DNA from 3 places in the Fructilactobacillus hinvesii genome. Region 1 is predicted to be linked to each of the others. Evidence: predicted binding sites of a transcription regulator. Region 1 holds the regulator's gene; each other region holds the start of a gene.

Region 1 (6,355 bases):
AACAAGAAGAGCACCAGCATGACCGAAATTCCAGCTCCCACCAGGTTAATAAACATTTTCCCGGGCCAGAAGCCTTCCTTATGATGCAACCAGTGCAAAATCATTCCTGATTGTGACAAGGTGAAGGGAACAAACACTCCGACCGCATACAGCGGAATCAGGAGGTTGGTCTTTCCGTTAAAGATCCAAATTAAGACCACGGCTCCAATCGCCAAGGAAATAATCCCGTTGGAATAACCCAACCGATCTCCCTTATCAAGATAAGCGTGGGGCAGGTATTTATCCTTTGCCATGTTGTAAGCCAAGATTGGAAAAGCAGAGAATCCCGTGTTTGCAGCTACGGCCAAGATCAAAGCAGTTGATAACTGTAACATGTAGTAGAAGAATCCGTGACCAAAAACACCGGTCCCGATTTGGGACAATACCGTATCCTTCGCACTCGGGATAATCCCCATGTAATAACTTAAGAACGTGATTGAACCAAAGAAGATGGCCAAGATAATCGCCATTAATGCCAAGGTATTTGAGGCATTCTTCCGATTCGGTTGCTTAAAATTTGGTACCGCATTACTAATCGCTTCCACTCCGGTCAACGAAGCAGACCCAGCTGAAAAGGCTTTAAAGAACATTAACAGAGTCATGCCTTTAACGGAGGCCGTGATCGGTGCTGCAGCATGATAAGTAATCTTTCCAGTCAGGATATTATAACCACCAAAGATTACCATCAAAATGATCATCAGGATGAAGAAGTAAACCGGCAACACTAGGAAGGACGCGGAATCCCGCATCCCCCGGAGGTTTAACACCATGATGAATAACACGATTAGAATCGCAATTGGTACCTGATAGTGATACAGGCTCGGAATCGCCGAGGTAATGGCTTCGGTTCCAGACGTCGTGGACACCGCCACGGTTAACATATAGTCAACCAGTAACGAGCCCCCGGCTACTAGCCCAGCGCCTTCTCCCCAGTTGGTTCGCGCTACTACGTAGGCTCCTCCTCCAGAAGGGTACGCATAAATAATTTGCCGGTAGGACAAGGTAATGGCAGCCAGCAGGATTAATACCAGCAACGCAACCCACATTTGGTACATGAGGGCGGCGGTGGATAAGGTAATCAAGACTGCCGTAATCTGTTCCGTTCCGTATGCCACTGAAGATAACGCATCTGATGATAACAGGGCTAATCCCTTAAAAATCGTAAGGGACTGCCCTGATTCATCAGTACTTTTCAGCGGTCGGCCAATAATTAAACGTTTTAAATATCGCCACATGAAACTGTACTCCTATATCTTGAATTTGCTAACTAGCATTTTTATACACCTGCTACTATACTCCGACTGCCCGGTTCCGACAACAGCAAAAGGGAAGTTTACCGAAGTAAACTTCCCTTTTTCGTGCTAAACATTAAATTACATCATACCTGGCATTCCACCTTGAGCCAGGGCAGGATTATCGTTGTTATCGTCCTTTGGTTCTTCAGCAACCACTGCTTCCGTGGTTAACAATAAGGAAGAAACAGAGGCAGCGTTTTGTAATGCAGACCGACTAACCTTGGTTGGATCTACCACTCCAGCGGCAATCATGTCTTCGTACTTGTCGTCAGCGGCGTTGTAACCAACTCCTGGTTTTTCTTGCTTCAAGTGATCCACAATCACAGCACCGTCAACTCCAGCGTTTTCAGCAATTTGCTTAACGGGAGCTTCTAAGGCGCGCCGCACGATGTCAACTCCAGTTTGTTCGTCGCCATCAGCATCAACGGCAGCTACATCAGCTAGGATGTTAATGAAAGCAGTTCCCCCACCAGGAACGAAGCCTTCTTCAACGGCAGCCCGAGTGGCGTTTAATGCGTCCTCAATCCGGTACTTGCGTTCCTTCAATTCGGTTTCAGTTGCAGCACCGACTTTGATTACGGCTACTCCACCGGCTAACTTAGCTAACCGTTCTTGCAGTTTTTCTCTGTCAAAGTCAGAGTTAGTAGCAGCAATTTGGCCTTTGATTTCGGCAACTCGTTTAGCAATGGCATCCTTGTCACCCTTGCCTTCTACGATCGTGGTCTTGTCTTTCGTAACGTTTACTTTATTGGATTGGCCGAGTTGATCAATCGTCGTATCCTTTAAGTCTAATCCCAAGTCATCACTAATTACAGTTGCACCCGTTAACGTAGCAATGTCTTGTAATTGTGCTTTCCGCCGGTCACCAAAGCCAGGGGCTTTGACAGCAACCACGTTAAACGTTCCCCGCATCTTATTCAAAACTAAGGTTGGCAGAACTTCACCACCAATGTCATCAGCAATCATCAAGAGGGAACGACCTTGTTCCACAACGGATTGTAACAATGGCATGATGTCTTGCATGTTGTTAATCTTTTTGTCAGTAATCAAGATGTATGGGTTGTCTAAGTCAGCTTCCATCTTTTCTTGATCGGTTACCATGTATTGTGACATGTAACCACGGTCAAATTCCATTCCTTCAACCACGTCCAAGCTGGTTTCTACTCCCTTGGAGTCTTCGATGGTAATTACTCCATCGTTACCAACTTTTTCCATAGCATCGGCAATCAAACTACCCACTTGTTTACTTGCAGAAGAAATCGAAGCAATTTGGGCAATGTCGTCTTTGCTTTCCACTTTGTGACTCATCTTGTGTAAGCTGTCAACGGCTGCCTTGGTTGCCTTTTCAATTCCACGGCGCACACCAACTGGGTTAGCACCAGCAGTCACGTTCTTCATTCCTTCTTTAACGATGGCTTGCGTTAAAACTGTGGCAGTCGTGGTTCCGTCCCCGGCCACATCGTTCGTCTTAGAAGCAACTTCAGAAACTAACTTAGCTCCCATATTTTCGAAGTGATCTGGTAAACTAATTGCTTTAGCAATCGTCACCCCGTCGTTCGTGATGGTTGGATCTCCGGCAGTTTCTTCCAAAACCACGTTCCGACCCTTTGGTCCCATCGTCGTTTTAACTGTGTCAGCTAACTTGTCAACACCTTTAAGCATGGCGCTCCGAGCGTCATCTGAAAACTTTAATTCTTTAGCCATTTTTATTCACCTCATATTAATTAATTGAAACTTACTAATTAATTTTGATTGTTAATTTGCTTTATTTAACGATTGCGAGGAGGTCACTTTCATGCATGACCAGGTATTCTTGATCCCCATCGTTAACCTTCGTCCCAGCGTACTTATCAAATACAACAACGTCGCCTTCGTTAACCACGGGAGCAACCTTTTCACCGTTATCAAGAATCCGGCCCGTTCCAACCGCAACGACCTTTCCTTGGGTTGGCTTTTCCTTAGCGTTTTCTGCTAATACAATGCCACCGACCGTTTCTTCCGGTTGGTCTTGAACTTCAATAATGACACGATCTCCAATTGGTTGTAACATCTTAAATCCCTCCAATAAAGTAACGTTTTAGCACTCAAACTCTTCAAGTGCTAATTACATTATTTAATATAAGCTCCCCCGCAGCAAAATGCAAGAATTTAGCTTCAAAAAAAGAGTTACTGCAACAGTAACTCTTAGTCTTCGCCGGCATGATCGTAATGATCAATAAAATAAATTAAAGTTTGCAGTTCGTTGGTGAGGTCAACATTGTGAACCCGAATTCCAGCGTCCACGTTTAAACGCCGGGAGGTAAAGTTCAAAATCCCCTTCACACCTGCTTCAGAAACCTGATCTGCCACATCCTGAGCCACGTTGGTGGGGACAGTCAAAATGGCCACACTAATTTGTTGGTCACGCAGTTGCTTAATCATCTGATCCATTGGATAAATGGGCACTCCCCCTTGGATCGTGTTCACGTTCTTCGGGTTCACGTCAAAGGCAGCGGAAATGCGGATGTTACTATCCTGGTGAAAGTTAAAGTTCAACAGGGCGTGCCCCAAATTGCCGACTCCGACCAGGGCCACGTTGGTTAAACGGTCCTGGTGCAGAATGTTTTTAAAAAACTCCAAGAGATTGTCAACATCATATCCGTATCCTCGTTTGCCGAGGGCACCAAAATAAGAAAAATCTCTGCGGATGGTGGCGGAATCAACGTGAATTGCATCGGCTAGTTCAGTCGATGAAACCCGCGTTTTGCCTCCATCGTGTAAAATATTTAAGTAGCGGTAATACAATGGTAACCGCTTTGCGGTTGCGCGGGGAATTTTCACTTCTGCCATTAGTTGATGGCCTCCTTCAAGTTAGTCGTACTTTTCCTTTTCTCATTTTACCACAAAGTTCCAGCTTGTGAATTTGCTCGTTAAAGCCGCCGGACTTCTTTAATGTAGAGGGTGCTTCTTGCCGTGCCCAGCAAGCTCCAGCTTGGGAGTGCTTGTGAATGGTTTCGTTCCCGTTGGAATTAAAAACGGGCAAAATATGATAAGATGGCGAAAGGAGGAATCATCATGATTATCTTACAGGCACAACACCTGACGAAACGTTTTAACGGGACCGCCATTTTTGACAATCTAAACCTCACCATCAACGACCACAGTCACATCGGACTGGTGGGTCAAAACGGGGCGGGAAAATCAATACTTTTAAAACTACTCGTTGATCCCCAAACTGCTAGTGAGGGCCACGTAACTACTAAACAAGGGCTGTCAATTGGTTATCTCCCTCAAAATACCGGTCTTCATTCAAACCGAACCATCGAAGCCGAGTTAGAACTACCCTTTTCTACTTTAATTCAAACCGAAAAACGCCTACATCAATTAGAACTTGAAATGAGTCAATCGGACGTGAGCAACGATCCTGAGCGGTTAGCAACAATTTCCAAAACATATGACCAACTGCAAGCTGACTTTACCCGCCAAAACGGTTACGGTTACCACGCAGAGATTCGGACCATCATGAGTGCGTTTGGTTTTACCACGGCTGACCAAAATCGTCCGATTAACGAACTGTCTGGTGGTCAGCAAACTCGAGTGGCCTTGGCCAAGCTTCTGTTAGAAAAACCCGATCTTTTGATTCTAGACGAACCAACTAACCACATCGACATGGAAACTACGGCGTGGCTGGAGAACTTCTTAAAATCGTACGGAGGAGCGCTGCTGGTGGTTTCTCACGATCGGTACTTTCTCGATCAGGTTGTCAATGAAATCGAGGACCTCGAACACGGTCGGCTGACGCACTACTCCGGAAACTACAGTTTTTTTGTGAAAGAAAAGCAGCACCAGCAAGCAGTGGCCGCAAAGCAATACGAAAAACAACAGCACCAAATCAAAAAGGATGAAGAATTTATCCAAAAGAACTTGGTGCGCGCTTCAACCACTAAACGAGCCCAGTCCCGGCAAAAACAGCTGGCTAAACTCGACCGGGTGGAAAAACCTCATCCAGAACATGCCACCGCCCACTTCCAGTTTCAACCGGAACGAAAAAGTGGCGAAGTAGTGCTTGACGTCGAACAACTGGGGATTGGCTACACAACTCAGCTCAGCTATCCGATTGAACTTCACCTCCGGCGCGGCTATCGAGTGGCGGTTTTCGGTCCCAACGGGGTCGGTAAATCAACCCTGCTCAAGACGATTGTGAGTGAACTCCCACCCCTAAAGGGAACCATCCGCTTTGGAACGGGCGTTCAGATTGGATACTACGACCAGCAACAGGCTCAATTACATCCAGAAAAGGATGTCCTCCACGAACTGTGGGATGACTATCCCACCACTCCCGAACGAGAAATTCGATCCATCTTAGGAAGTTTCTTATTCAGTGGCACGGCCGTGGAAAAACAGGTGGCCAACTTGTCTGGAGGCGAACGAGCCCGCTTGTTACTCACCAAGCTTTCCATGCAACGCGATAACTTTTTAATCCTGGATGAACCGACGAACCACTTAGACGTTGATAGCATTAACGTTTTAGAAACAGCGTTACTCCAATTTCAGGAAACAATTCTTTTCGTTTCTCACGACCGGTACTTCATTAACCAACTAGCTACTCACATCGTAGAGCTAAGTCCTCAGGGGTCTACGACTTACATGGGTAATTATGATTATTACGTTGCCAAAAAGGCAGAGGAAGCAGAGATTGCCGCCCACGAACAGGCCGAAACAGAGGAGTACCCTACCGCTCCCGTCTCAGAAAAGAAACAACAGTTCCAACGCCAAAAAGACGTTCAACGTAAGCGTCGGAAGTTAGAACGAACCATTCAGGAACTAGAAAAACAACTGGGGCAATTTGAAACCCAAATTACTCAGGTTCAAACTGAAATGACCCAACCCGAAAACTACCAAGATCCAGAACGGAGTCAAACCCTCCAAACCCAATTGAGTGAGTTACAAACCCAACAAGAACAGGTGGAGTCTGAGTGGGAAAATGCGAGTGTTGAATTAGAAGAACTAGAGGAAAACTAAAAAACGGAACTGTAGACGTG
Region 2 (6,355 bases), 170 kb from region 1:
ACATTTACGATTCTCTGACACCGAAGAAATTGGACGAGAAGCGGGATGCTTTAAACCAGGTGATTTACAAGTACGTTGACATGGCCAAGGACGCTGGAGTGCAAGAAGTCACGGGAATTGCCAGTGAAGGTGGCGACATCGACGATGAAATCCTCGACACCATTATTCCTGATTTCAAACCAGATTTGTTGGTTTGTGGGGCAGATAAGGGTGGCGAACACCACTTTTACAGCATCAGTGTGAAGTTGGCTAAACGCGCTAAGATTTCAGTAATCGTGGTGCGGTAGTTAATGACGATTTTTAAAGGCGGACGCGAGCAGTGACAGAGAGACTACGACGGTTCTTTGCAACGGGAACCACGGATGAAATTACCAAGCGGTTACTAGGCAAGCTCTTGCTTTATCATTCCCCACAGGGATTGATGAGTGGCTACATCACGGAGGCTGAGGCCTATCTCGGACAGAGAGATTCTGCGGCTCATGCTTACCAAGGAAAGCGTACTCCAGCTAACGAAGCTCTTTATGGGGTTCCTGGAACGATTTACATCTATTCGATTCATTCTAGACTCTGTTTGGATGTGGCGGCGCAAGCCAAGGACGTTCCGGAAGGGATTCTGATTCGCGGTTTAGAACCGGTTCAGGGCCGAGAATTGATGGAACAAAACCGAGCGAAACATGGTTATGATCTAACCAATGGACCCGGTAAGTTGATGGAAGCCCTTGGGATTACCGATAAGCGCCTTAACGAACTTGAATTTGGCGAGACCGCTCTAGACATTGACTTAGACCACGGAAAAGTTCCCCACCAAATTGTGGCCAGTGGCCGAATTGGGGTAAGTGATCGGGGCAGTTGGACGGAAAAACCGTATCGGTTCTACGTGGCTGGGAATCCATACGTCTCAAAGTTGCCCAAGCGCTCCTTTGACCTTGAAAATCACGGTTGGAAAACTGAATAAAATGCACAGCGTGGCTCCTTAATTACGGTTAGGGGGTCACGTTTTTTAGTACGAACTACTCTTAGATGAAAACCGAACTATTTTCTGGAAGTGATTGAGATAATCCCTAATTAACCGTATAATGGTGAATGTATTAAAAAATTAAAGGGAGAATAATACTCATGAAAAGTTTATCGGTGAAAAAAGTGGTGGCCATTGGGATTGGAGCGGCAATCTTTGTCATTTTAGATCGCTTTGCATCGATTCCAACTGGCTTTCCGAACACAAACTTGGCTACGACCTACGCCTTTTTGGCCCTTTTTGCGCTGATTTATGGACCGGTAGTGGGCTTTTCCGTCGGTTTCATTGGTCACGCGTTAAATGACTTTATGATGTTTGGAAACCCCTGGTGGAGTTGGGTCCTTTGTTCCGCCTTATTTGGATTGGTAATCGGTTACTTTGGGAAGTACTTTAAGGTTCGGGATGGCATCTTTTCTGGAAAAGACATGCTGTGGTTCAACCTGCTGCAAATTGTGACGAACTACTTACTTTGGGCGCTGGTTGCCCCAACGTTGGATATCCTGATTTACAGTGAGCCCGCTAGCAAGGTTTACGTGCAGGGATTACTATCAGGAACTTTAGACAGTATTTCCGTCGGGGTGTTAGGGACGATTTTGATTAAAGCCTATGCGGCCACGCGGGTTCGCAAAGATAGTTTACGAAAAGAGTAGGTCACGATGACAAAACCGATCATTGAGTTTCATGATTTTTCGTTTAAATATAATAGCCAGGCAGAACCGAATTTAACTAACGTTAACCTCACCGTGCAGCCGGGGGAGAAGTTGTTGATTTTAGGACCGTCTGGAAGCGGAAAGTCAACGTTAGCAAAGTGTATCAACGGCCTAATTCCTGGTGAGGATCAGGGCACCATTACGGGGAGTGGACAAGTAGCGGGTCATCCGCTGGGCACCACGTCCCTGTTTGACCTTTCTTTTTCCGTTTCAACCGTACTCCAAGATCCAGATAGTCAGTTTACGGGCTTAACTGCAGGCGAAGACATGGCTTTTATGCTCGAAAATGACGCCATGCCCCAGACGCAAATGAAGCAGGTGGTTGCAAAGTGGGCCAAGCGGTTGCAAATTCAGAATTTACTACAACAAGCGCCCCAGTCTCTATCCGGGGGCCAAAAACAAAAGGTGTCGTTAGCCGGAGTGCTAGTCAATCAGGCTCCCATTTTACTGTTAGATGAACCGTTAGCTAATTTGGATCCGATTGCTAGTCATGAAATTCTAGACCTCGTGGGGAAATTACAGCAGGAACTCGGCTTTACCCTGGTGATGATTGAACACCGGCTGGATTTGGTTTCGGCTCTGGATTTTGATCACGCGATTGTGTTGAACGATGGCCACATCGTCAGTGATTCGGACATTACGACGTTATTGAAAACGGACGTGTTAGAGACGAACGGAATTGAACCACCACTCTACGTTCGGGTGTTAAAGGCAGCTGGAGTGGACGTGACCTCCGTGCCAAACTTAGCAAATGTACATCAGCTAGAGCTGACCACGGAGCACCAGAAGCAAATCCAGCGCTGGGGGTCAATGGAAACTCAAACGGTGAATACAAGAACACAGGTAACGCCACTACTAACCTTACAAGACGTTGGCTTTCAGTACTCAACCAGTCAACAGGCAACCTTAAAGGATGTAAACTGCACGATTAACCAGGGAGATTTTATTAGCGTTGTTGGACAAAACGGGGCCGGTAAATCAACCCTGATGAAGTTGATTTGTGGCTTTTTACGGGGCACTGGAACAATTAAATGGCAGGGGGAATCCTTGGAGCCTGCTTCCATTAAAGAAATTGCGGAGCACATTGGGTACGTGATGCAGGATCCTAACCAGATGCTGTCACAAAAAACGGTCTTTGCCGAGGTCGCGTTGGGCTTGCAGTTACGCCATGCAGACCAGATTGAAACAAAGGTCAATGACGTATTGCGGGTGTGTGGACTGTATCCGTTTCGCAACTGGCCCCTCAGTGCGCTTAGCTTTGGGCAACGAAAGCGGGTCACCATCGCAGCCATTTTGGTATTACAGCCCCAGCTGTTGATCTTAGACGAACCCACCGCCGGACAGGATTGGCAGACCTATACAGAAATCATGAGTTTCTTAGAACAGTTGCACCAACGGGGAATGACCATCATGCTGATTACTCACGATTTAGAATTGATGGCACAGTACAGTAATCGAGTCTTGGTGGTCGGAGGAGGCCGCTTGACGGCTGACGTTACCCCAGCGCAGCTACTCAACGATCAAGAGCTAATGCAAGCGGCCCACTTGTGTTCGACGAGTTTAGGGACGTTAGCAAAACGGTGTGAAACGACGGAAGCCCGCTTAATTGCCGGTTTAAAGGAAGGGGGAAATGAACGTGAACGAAACTAACACGTTGGGCTATCATCCGGGAACGACCTTTGTGTACCGAATCAACGCCACGGCCAAGTTACTATTTTTTCTGATTGTTTCCATTGCGTGCATGACCACTTTCGATACCCGCTTTTTGGGGTTAGTAGCCATTTTGTCACTGGTGATTTTTTGGTGGTCACGCCTAAAATGGCGCCAGGTGGCCTTTGTGGTGAAGTTTATCGCTTTCTTTTCGATTTTAAATGTCTTACTGGTGTTTGTCTTTTCTCCCCAGTACGGAGTGCATTTGTACGGCACAAAAACGGTGTTGTTGTCGGCGGGTTATTTCACTGTTACCACGCAGGAACTGTTTTACCTGGTAAACGTGACGCTCAAATACATCTGTACGGTGCCACTAGCCCTGGTATTTATCATGACGACGAATCCCAGCTTATTTGCATCGAGTCTGAACCGGTTGGGAATTAGCTATAAGATTAGTTACGCCGTGGCACTTACGTTACGCTACATTCCAGATGTGCAACGCGAATTTGGCGAAATTAAGGATGCCCAACAGGCCCGTGGTATTGAACTTTCTTCTAAAGGAAAGCTTAGCACGCGGCTTTACGGGATCATTAACATTATCATTCCGTTGATTCTAGCTAGTTTTGAAAATATTGATCGAATTAGCACGGCCATGCAACTGCGTCGGTTTGGGAGTAAGAAAAAGCGAACGTGGTACACGGCTCAACCGTTTCGCAGAATGGATGCTGTGGTGATTGGGTTAGCAATCTTGTTACTAGTGATGACACTGGTGCTCTTTCAGGTTAATCACGGGCGGTTCTATAACCCGTTTCAGTAACAGGGGAGTGTAACAATTTATGGTTTAACCACTAACCGACTTTGTGGTATCATAGTTAAGTAATGATACTAGCGGGATATAGCTCAGCTTGGTAGAGCGCATGCTTCGGGAGTATGAGGTCGCAGGTTCAATTCCTGTTATCCCGATTAGAATAACAGTGAGAGTGACGTTTGTAATTACGAACGGCACTCTTTTTATTTGGATGCTTTTGTGTATCTTCACACAAAATTAAATTTTACCCGATTGGGTATGATAAAGCGGTGATTGCAACGATTGGCGGATTACTTAAGCTTTTTTTAATGAAAAAAAGTGGTTTTTTTTGTTGACATGTGAATATTGTAACAATATAATGAATTCGTAAAGTAAAGGTTTGGTTTGGAAAGGGGAATGAATCATGAAAGCAGCAGTTGTGCATCCGAACTCAGATGGATACGTAGACGTCAAAGACGTTCAGTTACGTCCCATCGAAGATCATGAAGCATTAGTTAAAATTGAATATTGTGGATTATGTCACACGGATTTACACGTGGCCGCTGGGGACTTTGGCGAGGTGCCAGGGCGAATTATTGGTCACGAAGGGGTCGGTAAGGTAATCCAGGTTGGTAAAGACGTGGATAACTTAAAAATCGGTGATCGGGTGTCAATTGCGTGGTTCTACTCAGCGGACGGCACCTGTCGGTACTGTGTCACTGGAAACGAAACCCTCTGCCGGAACGTAAAGAACGCCGGCTTTAGCGTGGATGGAGCCATGGCTGAGGAATGCATCGTGGATGCTAAGTACGCGGTTAAGGTTCCGGATGAATTAGATCCCGTCCAGGCCACCTCCTTGACCTGCGCTGGGGTAACCACCTACAAGGCCCTCAAGGAAGGTGACACAAAGCCTGGAGACTGGGTCGAAATTGTCGGAGCCGGGGGACTAGGAAATCTAGCCGTCCAACTCGCTAAACACGTTTTTGGTGCTCGGGTAGTGGTTACCGACGGTGATCCAGCCAAGCTAGAAGCCGCTAAGGAAAACGGGGCAGATGTGGTCATTAACCGGCACGATGACGATGCAACCGACCAAATTATCAAAGCCACTGATGGCGGAGTGGACGCTTCCATCGTTACGGCGGTTAGTGCGACGGCCTTTACCAACGCGGTTAACGCTTTAGCTCCGAACGGAACGTTGGTTGCCGTGGCCTTACCCAAGGGTGACATGGCCTTAAACATTGATAAGACCGTTTTAGACGGGATTAAGGTGGCTGGTTCGTTAGTAGGAACCCGTGAAGATTTACGGGAAACCTTCGAATTTGGGGCTGCTGGCGAAGTGAAACCAATCGTTAAAACTGACAAACTGGAAAACATTAACCATGTCATTGATGATATGAAGGCCGGTAAGATCGTGGGCCGGGTCGTCTTTGACTTTACCGGGCAAACGGTCTAAGTAAATTAATAACCGGCAAACAGTCTGGTCCAACTGGGAAGTGGACTAGAACCTGCAGAACATGAAAGTAACCGGAGGAAAGAACATGTCTGACAAAAAAGAAGCAAAAGAAACCAAAGCAATTGACGCTACCATTGATAAAATGGTGAAAAAGGCGCACGTTGCCTTAGACGAAATGAGTCACTTTGACCAAGCTAAAGTGGATGAAATTACGCACGCCATGGTAATTGCCGGGGTCGATGCCCACCAACGGCTTGGTAAAATGGCTTACGAAGAAACCGGACGGGGAGTGGCCGAAGATAAGGCGATTAAGAACCTTTTTGCGACCGAAGAAATCTGGCACAGCATACGCAACGACAAAACGGTTGGTGTGATTGACGAAAATTCAGAAGAAGATTTGATTAAAGTGGCAGAACCACTGGGAGTGATTGCAGGAATTACTCCCGTAACGAACCCAACTTCAACGACGTTATTTAAATCGATTATCTCAATGAAGACACGGAATGCCATTATCTTTAGTTTGCACCCACAAGCCTTACAATCCTCAATTGAAGCAGCACGGATCATGCGCGATGCTGCCGTAGCCGCTGGGGCTCCTAAGGACTGTATTCAATGGATTGAAGAACCAAGCCGAGAAGCTACGAACGCTTTGATTAAGCACCCTGGCGTAGCTTGTACCTTAGCTACGGGTGGTCCTGGTCTGGTTAAGGCTGCTTACTCCACCGGGAAACCAGCCTTAG
Region 3 (6,355 bases), 690 kb from region 1:
TGAACTTCCCCATCAACTGGTGGAAGCCTTTAAATCAACGCTGAAGGAAGCGGCGACGGCGGACCTCTTGATTCAGGTGGTTGACTATTCTGATCAAAACCAAGAACTCATGATGCAAACCACCCAACAAACGCTCCAAGAAATTGGGGTTCCCGACCTGCCCATGATTACGGCCTTTAACAAGGCAGACCGCACGGAAAGTCGGTTCCCTGACCGCGCCGGAGAAAACCTAATCATGTCAGCGCTAGATCACGCTTCTATTGATGAGCTTGCCACAATGATTACTGACCAACTCTTTGCTGATTACGTACAAAAAACCTACCTTTTTCCGTTTCAAGCGGGCGATCTTGTTTCCCGTTTTAATCAGGAGTTTGACGTGCAAAGCACGGACTATCAAGCTGATGGCACAAAATTAACGGTCTCGTTACCCCAGGAAGAAGCCGCGCGTTATCAAAAATACGAAATTGAGTAAGTTAATGTTTGACAACTGTTCATTTTCTGTATACAATAATGGCATTGCTTAAAGATGAAATTGCGGAGTACGTCTGCTCAGAGAGTCCACGGTGCTGTAATGTGGATCAGATTCCCGCTTTAGCCGCTTTAAGCTTCATGAACGTTAATTAACAAAAAGTGCTTCCAGTTTTCTGGAAGAATTTGGGTGGAACCGCGCGTCACAACGTCCCTAACTAATTGTTAGGGACGTTTTTTGTTCGGCTCCAACTTTTTAAAGGAGGAATCATCATGAACAAACCAACTAAACAGGAAGACGTTTCGTTAAACCGATCCCTTGGACTCTGGTCCGCATTAGCATTGGTAGTTGGAACTATCATTGGGGTGGGAATCTTTGTCCGCCAGGCAGCGGTAATCAATGACGCCGGCTCTGCCAAAGCTGCCCTGCTAGCCTGGTTAGCGGGGGGACTGTTAACCCTTGCTGCCGGACTCACGATTGCAGAGATTGCCTCACAAATTCCCAGTACCGGTGGGCTTTATGCTTACATGGAAGCCATTTACAATAAATTTTGGGGCTTTTTATCCGGATGGATGCAAATCATCGTCTACGGTCCGGCCATGATTGCGGCCTTAGGTTCCTACCTGGCCATTCTGGTCTTAGACTTCTTCCATCTCCCGGGATTCTGGACCCTGCCGATTGCACTTGGCTCCATTATCTTGGTAGGAATCTTAAACATCTTTCCGAACCGGTACGGGGGCGCTTTTGCAATCATTACCACGATTTGCAAGCTGGTTCCGGTTGCGGCCCTGATTATTTTTGGACTCTTCTTTGGACACGCGGATGCCTTTTCTCAAAGTGTTAGTGGGATCCACACCACCGCTGGAGGCTTTGGAGTGGCCATGTTAGCGACCTTGTTTGCCTTTGACGGTTGGATTTTAGTGGCCAACCTGGGGGGCGAAATTAAGAACCCGAAAAAGATGTTACCCCGAGCAATCTCTTTGGGAATCATGCTGGTCATGATCATCTACCTGCTAGTTTCTTATGGAGTTTTAAAGAGCATTGGTCCCGCTAAAATTCACGAACTCGGAACCACGGCGATTCCATACATTGCTAACCAAGACTTCGGCGTCTGGGGGGGAAAAGCGCTCAGCATTGGAATTATCATCTCCATCATCGGGTGCATGAATGGAAAAATCATGACTTTCCCGCGGATTATGTATGCGATGGCAGAAGAAAAACAACTACCAGGCTCCAAATGGCTTGCATACCTCAACCCGAAAACTCGGACGCCGGTTTTTGCCATCATCGCTACGCTAATCATCGCGGGCTTGATGATCTGCTTCACTAATCCAGACCGGATCTCTGAACTCTGTATCTTCACCGTCTACTGTTTCTACGTGATGGCCTTTGTGGGAGTCTTCTTACTCAGAAAACGCAATCCGCACCAGATGCGGGTCTTCTCCGTCCCCCTCTTTCCATTCACGCCGATTGTGGCCATTTTCGGTTCCTTGTTTGTAATTGGCTCCGAAATCTTCTCCGATCCAATTGGAGTTCTGGTTTCCTTAGGCATTGTGGCGATTGGGATCCCCATTTATTACTACAAGGTGATGCGGACAAAACCATCTGCTAAATAATGCTAATCAAAAAAAGAAGTGCCAAATGGCACTTCTTTTTTTAGTTAAAATCTTGCATTAATTCCGCCACTAATTCGGCGACGGTAGGTTCGGTTTGGATCAAATCTAAACCCGTGTTAACACTAATTTCGCCCTCTTTTAGTTTACCGTGGAGCATTGCCGGACGCACCCCGCCCATTTCTCGGGTTTGGTGGAAAGTCGTCTGATCACCAGCTTTAAACCGCCGGGCTAGTTCCTTCATTCTCTCGTTTGAAAGCGACCGTTGGTTGGGAGCTACTAACAGCAAATCTTCTGCGGTGCTCTTCATAATCTTTTGCTTGGTCACGGGTGCTGTTCGGGCTTCCTGGGTGACCAAGAAGCGGCTCCCCACAAAGACCCCTTCTGCTCCCAATGCCATTGCTGCTCTGACTCCACGCACGTCGTTAATTCCGCCGGCAGCTAACACTGGGATTGAAACGGCATCCGCAATCCGGGGAACCGTCGTAAAGGTCCCGTTCCCATGGGTGGGAATCACGCCCCCTTCGTCGTATCCCGTTGCCACAATTAAGTCAGCACCCAGTTCTACCTGCCGCCGTGCTTCATCTGGGGTTGGATTGTAACTACGCGCAATCAGGATTGCTCCCACCGCTTTCACTTGCCGATAAATCGCTTCATCTGGTTCGCCCCCTACCAAAAAGAAGCGGATGCCAAGTGCCAACGAACGCTCTAACACTCGTTGGGCATAGGATTGATCTTCCCCCTGCGGATTCAATCCTAGGGTCATCGCAATCGACCCGTTCGTCTGCGCTTGCGCTAGTTTGATCTGCTTTTCCATGATCTGCATCCCCTCTTGAGCCAGGGAATCGCGACCAGCATTGGGGCCAAATGTACCTAATCCCCCTGCATTTGCGACCGCCGCCACTAACCGGGCATCTGTTAGCCAGTTCATCGGCGCTTGAATTAATGGATACTTTGTTTGCAAAATGTCTGTCACTCGATTGTGCATGTTTATTCCACCTTTACTTACTTTTAGTAATTGATTTTACTAGAGTTCGGCTACAAACACAAGAACCACGTCTCCACATGCAAACCATTCGAAAAAAACATCCGGAACCGTTATAATGACCCTTTAGAAACTAAAAAGGAGATTTTTACCAATGAAAATTATGATTATTGGTGGTTCTGGCCGGGTCGGAGCCGCTTTAACCCACGAATTACTAAAAGATCAACACAACGAAATTGTCATTGCTGCTGCTCACCCAGCGAAAGCGGAAGCTTTAGCAGCATTAGACCGCGTCCATGTCGAAAAATTAGAGTTAGCCACGGCCAGTCTCTCTGACCTGACCCAGTTAGAAACCGGCATGGATGCCATCTACTTTACGGCTGGTTCCCGGGGAACTGACTTAGTCAACGTGGACAGTTTTGGAGCTATCAAGACGATGATTGCTGCTGAAGCTGCTCACGTGGGGCGCTACATCATGTTAAGTTCCTTTGGTTCCTTAGACATCAACAGCTGGCTCAATCACGATCGATACGCAAGTTTACAAGCCTACCAAGCAGCCAAGTTCATGGCCGATGATTATCTCAGCCACCGCACGACTTTAAACTATACCATCCTGCAACCGAGTTCTCTGACAGAGGAAGCAGGAACGGGCTTAGTCACTTTGAATCCAACGCAACACAGTGCTAGCAACCCGATTCCAGACGTAGCCGCAGTTTTAGCAGCGAGTCTGCAAAACCCCCACACGAACCAAAAAGTAATTACGATGCAAAGTGGAGAGACTCCCATTGTAACCGCGCTTGACCAACTTTAATTTTCTGCACAACAAAAGCCAACTCCTGACGTTCAATCAGGAACTGGCTTTTTAAATACCTTAAATAACGTCGCCACCGGCAACCAAAGCTTCGTGATAGTTCACCATTGTTCCCACGTAGTACGGAACCAGCCAGAATAACCCAATTCCCAGCGTCAAAAACGACAAGATGGCCCACCCGATGAAGGACAAGTTCAAACAGAATAATTCCATTTTATGGCCATCCATCAACGCCCGGCTCTCCGTAATGATCTCGTTAAGATCCGGAGCGGTTTCTCCTCTGATTACGTGATCCCGGTAAATAAAGAGGGCTTGGGAATAAGCTAGACTCTTTACGATGCCGGGAATAATCAACAACAGTGACCACAACAGCGTGTAGATTTCCACCACGATGCAAAGTAAAAACGGTCCCCAGGGGCGTGGGGTTGAGAGCATGTTCCGAAAAGTGGTGGTTAACGGAGAAGCTGGTGCACGGTTAAAGTCGAACCACTCGCTAAACGTCAACACCATCCCGACCGTTGCAAAACTCCCGAGGACGGCATATAGAATCCCGGATGATGCCGTAAAATACGTCACGATTACAAACGGAAGGCCAATTAAAATGGCAGTTCCCCAGTTTCCGGCAAAATTACGTAACGTTTTTTGTTTTAATAGTTGAAAGTTCATGATTTCACCTCGTCTTATTATTTTCGTTTAATATTATAAAACGTATAATATCAAACTGCAACCACTAAAAAAGAGGACTCCCGATCGAGAGTCCTCTAGTTGTTTAGTTTGTTGATGATTTTCGTTTCCGTTTGCGGTCAAATAGAACGTAACCAACAATCATGGCCGCAAAGAAGATTACCGTTGCAACCACTGAGAGTCGGGTCTGCCCATTAACTAACAAGACCACTAACACAGCCAGGTAAAAGAGAATCGTGATGTAACTGGAACCTGGGAACCACGGCATTTTAAAGTGATCAGCCGGGTTGGAGTTGGTTCGTTTGTAACGAATGTGGGTAATCATGATGATGATCCACACGAAGATAAAGCTCATCGTGGCTACTCCCGTAATCAGGAGGAAGATCTTGCTAGGGTAGAAGTAGTTTAGCAACACAATCCCTAAAAAGAGAATTGATGAGAACAAGATGCCGACGTACGGAACGTTGTGCCGCGACAATTTACTAAACGACTGCGGTGCTTGTCCGTTTTTCCCCAGAATGTATAACGTCCGTGAGGTTGAAAAGATTGCAGAATTAGCAGCGGACAAGGCCGAGGTTAAGACCACGAAGTTAATGATGTCAGCGGCATACCGAATCCCCAGCCCCGCAAAGATTTGAACGAACGGTGACTGGCTAGGATTAATCTGATTCCAGGGGTACACTGACATAATCACAATCATGGAACCGACGTAAAACAAACCAATTCGCATGGGAACCGAATTAATCGCCTTAGGAATATCCTTTTGGGGATCCTTTGTTTCCCCGGCAGTTAATCCCACCATTTCAATTCCAGTAAAGGCAAAGATTACAATTGGAAAGGCCATGATAAAGCCACTGATTCCCGTGGCAAAGAATCCGCCATGGTCAAACAAGTTGGCTAATGAAGCGGTGGTTCCGTGAGTGTGAAAGCCCACCGCAATCATTCCGATTCCCGCGACAATCAACGCTAAGATTGCAAAGACCTTAATGCTCGAAAATGCAGATTCTAGTTCTCCAAACCAGGCCACGTTGATCAAGTTAAAGGCCACGAGGACCGTCACCACGATCAGGGGCATGATCCACTGGGGTAACGAAGGAAACCAAAAGTGCATGTAGATTCCAGAAGCCGTCAAATCGGCCATGGCCAGACTAGCCCAACTGAGCCAGTAGGCCCAGCCAATCGCAAACTCCCATTTTTCTCCCAGGTACTGACGAACAAAATCAATGAAAGAATGAAACTTCAGGTTTGAGAGCAATAGTTCTCCAACCGCCCGCATCATTAGATACGAGAAAATTCCCGTAATTAAGTACGCCAGAATCAAGGCCGGCCCTGCCGACTTAATTCCCTCTCCGGATCCTAAGAATAATCCGGTTCCGATGGCACCTCCAATGGCAATCATCTGCACATGGCGGGAGGTCAGGCCCCGGTTTAGATCTTGTTCTTCAGTTACTTCAGGTTTATGAGCCATATTCAACACCTTTCTAAAACAAAAATGTCTCCGTTTCAAATCAGGTCGGTTTGGCGTCGAGACATTTTTAATTGGAAATTATAAATTTTTTCTTAAACAATCTGTTCATCATCGTATCAAGATTGAAAATTGTTGTCAACTAAGTTGCCTAGCTACCCTAGCATGATACACTAGGAACGAGGAGGAACCCCTATGAAAATTAGAAATGCCCTCGTTGTAATTGCTTTGATTTTGATTTTTTTGGCAATCATCGGGCTCTCATGGAACATCCAACACTAAGAACTGAAAGACCCCCTAGTATTACTAGCTAGAGGGTCTTTTTCAA

What was found. The regulator Rex, encoded in region 1, represses fermentation and respiration genes when NADH is low (regulators of the CRP and FNR family bind a similar motif). The targets are predictions, from matches to a motif close to TTGTGAANTANTTCACAA.
Region 2: adhP (alcohol dehydrogenase AdhP) is a predicted target of Rex. The motif match lies at 4,520-4,537, and genes of this name have one in related genera.
Region 3: M3M39_RS02715 (NAD(P)H-dependent flavin oxidoreductase) is a predicted target of Rex. The motif match lies at 3,095-3,112, and genes of this name have one in related genera.

The regions. Positions count from the first base shown of each region.
Region 1 is NZ_CP097118.1:1,346,941-1,353,295, forward strand. Features, by position in the region: gene M3M39_RS06855 (APC family permease) at 1-1,274, opposite strand, end outside; gene groL (chaperonin GroEL) at 1,413-3,038, opposite strand; gene groES (co-chaperone GroES) at 3,100-3,384, opposite strand; gene M3M39_RS06870 (redox-sensing transcriptional repressor Rex) at 3,519-4,163, opposite strand; gene M3M39_RS06875 (ABC-F family ATP-binding cassette domain-containing protein) at 4,389-6,335, shown strand.
Region 2 is NZ_CP097118.1:52,807-59,161, reverse strand. Features, by position in the region: gene M3M39_RS00290 (universal stress protein) at 1-287, shown strand, start outside; gene M3M39_RS00285 (DNA-3-methyladenine glycosylase) at 320-955, shown strand; gene M3M39_RS00280 (ECF-type riboflavin transporter substrate-binding protein) at 1,117-1,665, shown strand; gene M3M39_RS00275 (ABC transporter ATP-binding protein) at 1,672-3,375, shown strand; gene M3M39_RS00270 (energy-coupling factor transporter transmembrane component T family protein) at 3,362-4,192, shown strand; tRNA gene M3M39_RS00265 (tRNA-Pro) at 4,265-4,338, shown strand; gene adhP (alcohol dehydrogenase AdhP) at 4,587-5,615, shown strand; gene adhE (bifunctional acetaldehyde-CoA/alcohol dehydrogenase) at 5,701-6,355, shown strand, end outside.
Region 3 is NZ_CP097118.1:569,841-576,195, reverse strand. Features, by position in the region: gene hflX (GTPase HflX) at 1-472, shown strand, start outside; gene M3M39_RS02720 (APC family permease) at 742-2,085, shown strand; gene M3M39_RS02715 (NAD(P)H-dependent flavin oxidoreductase) at 2,126-3,070, opposite strand; gene M3M39_RS02710 (NAD(P)H-binding protein) at 3,222-3,878, shown strand; gene M3M39_RS02705 (DUF975 family protein) at 3,939-4,544, opposite strand; gene M3M39_RS02700 (amino acid permease) at 4,648-6,030, opposite strand.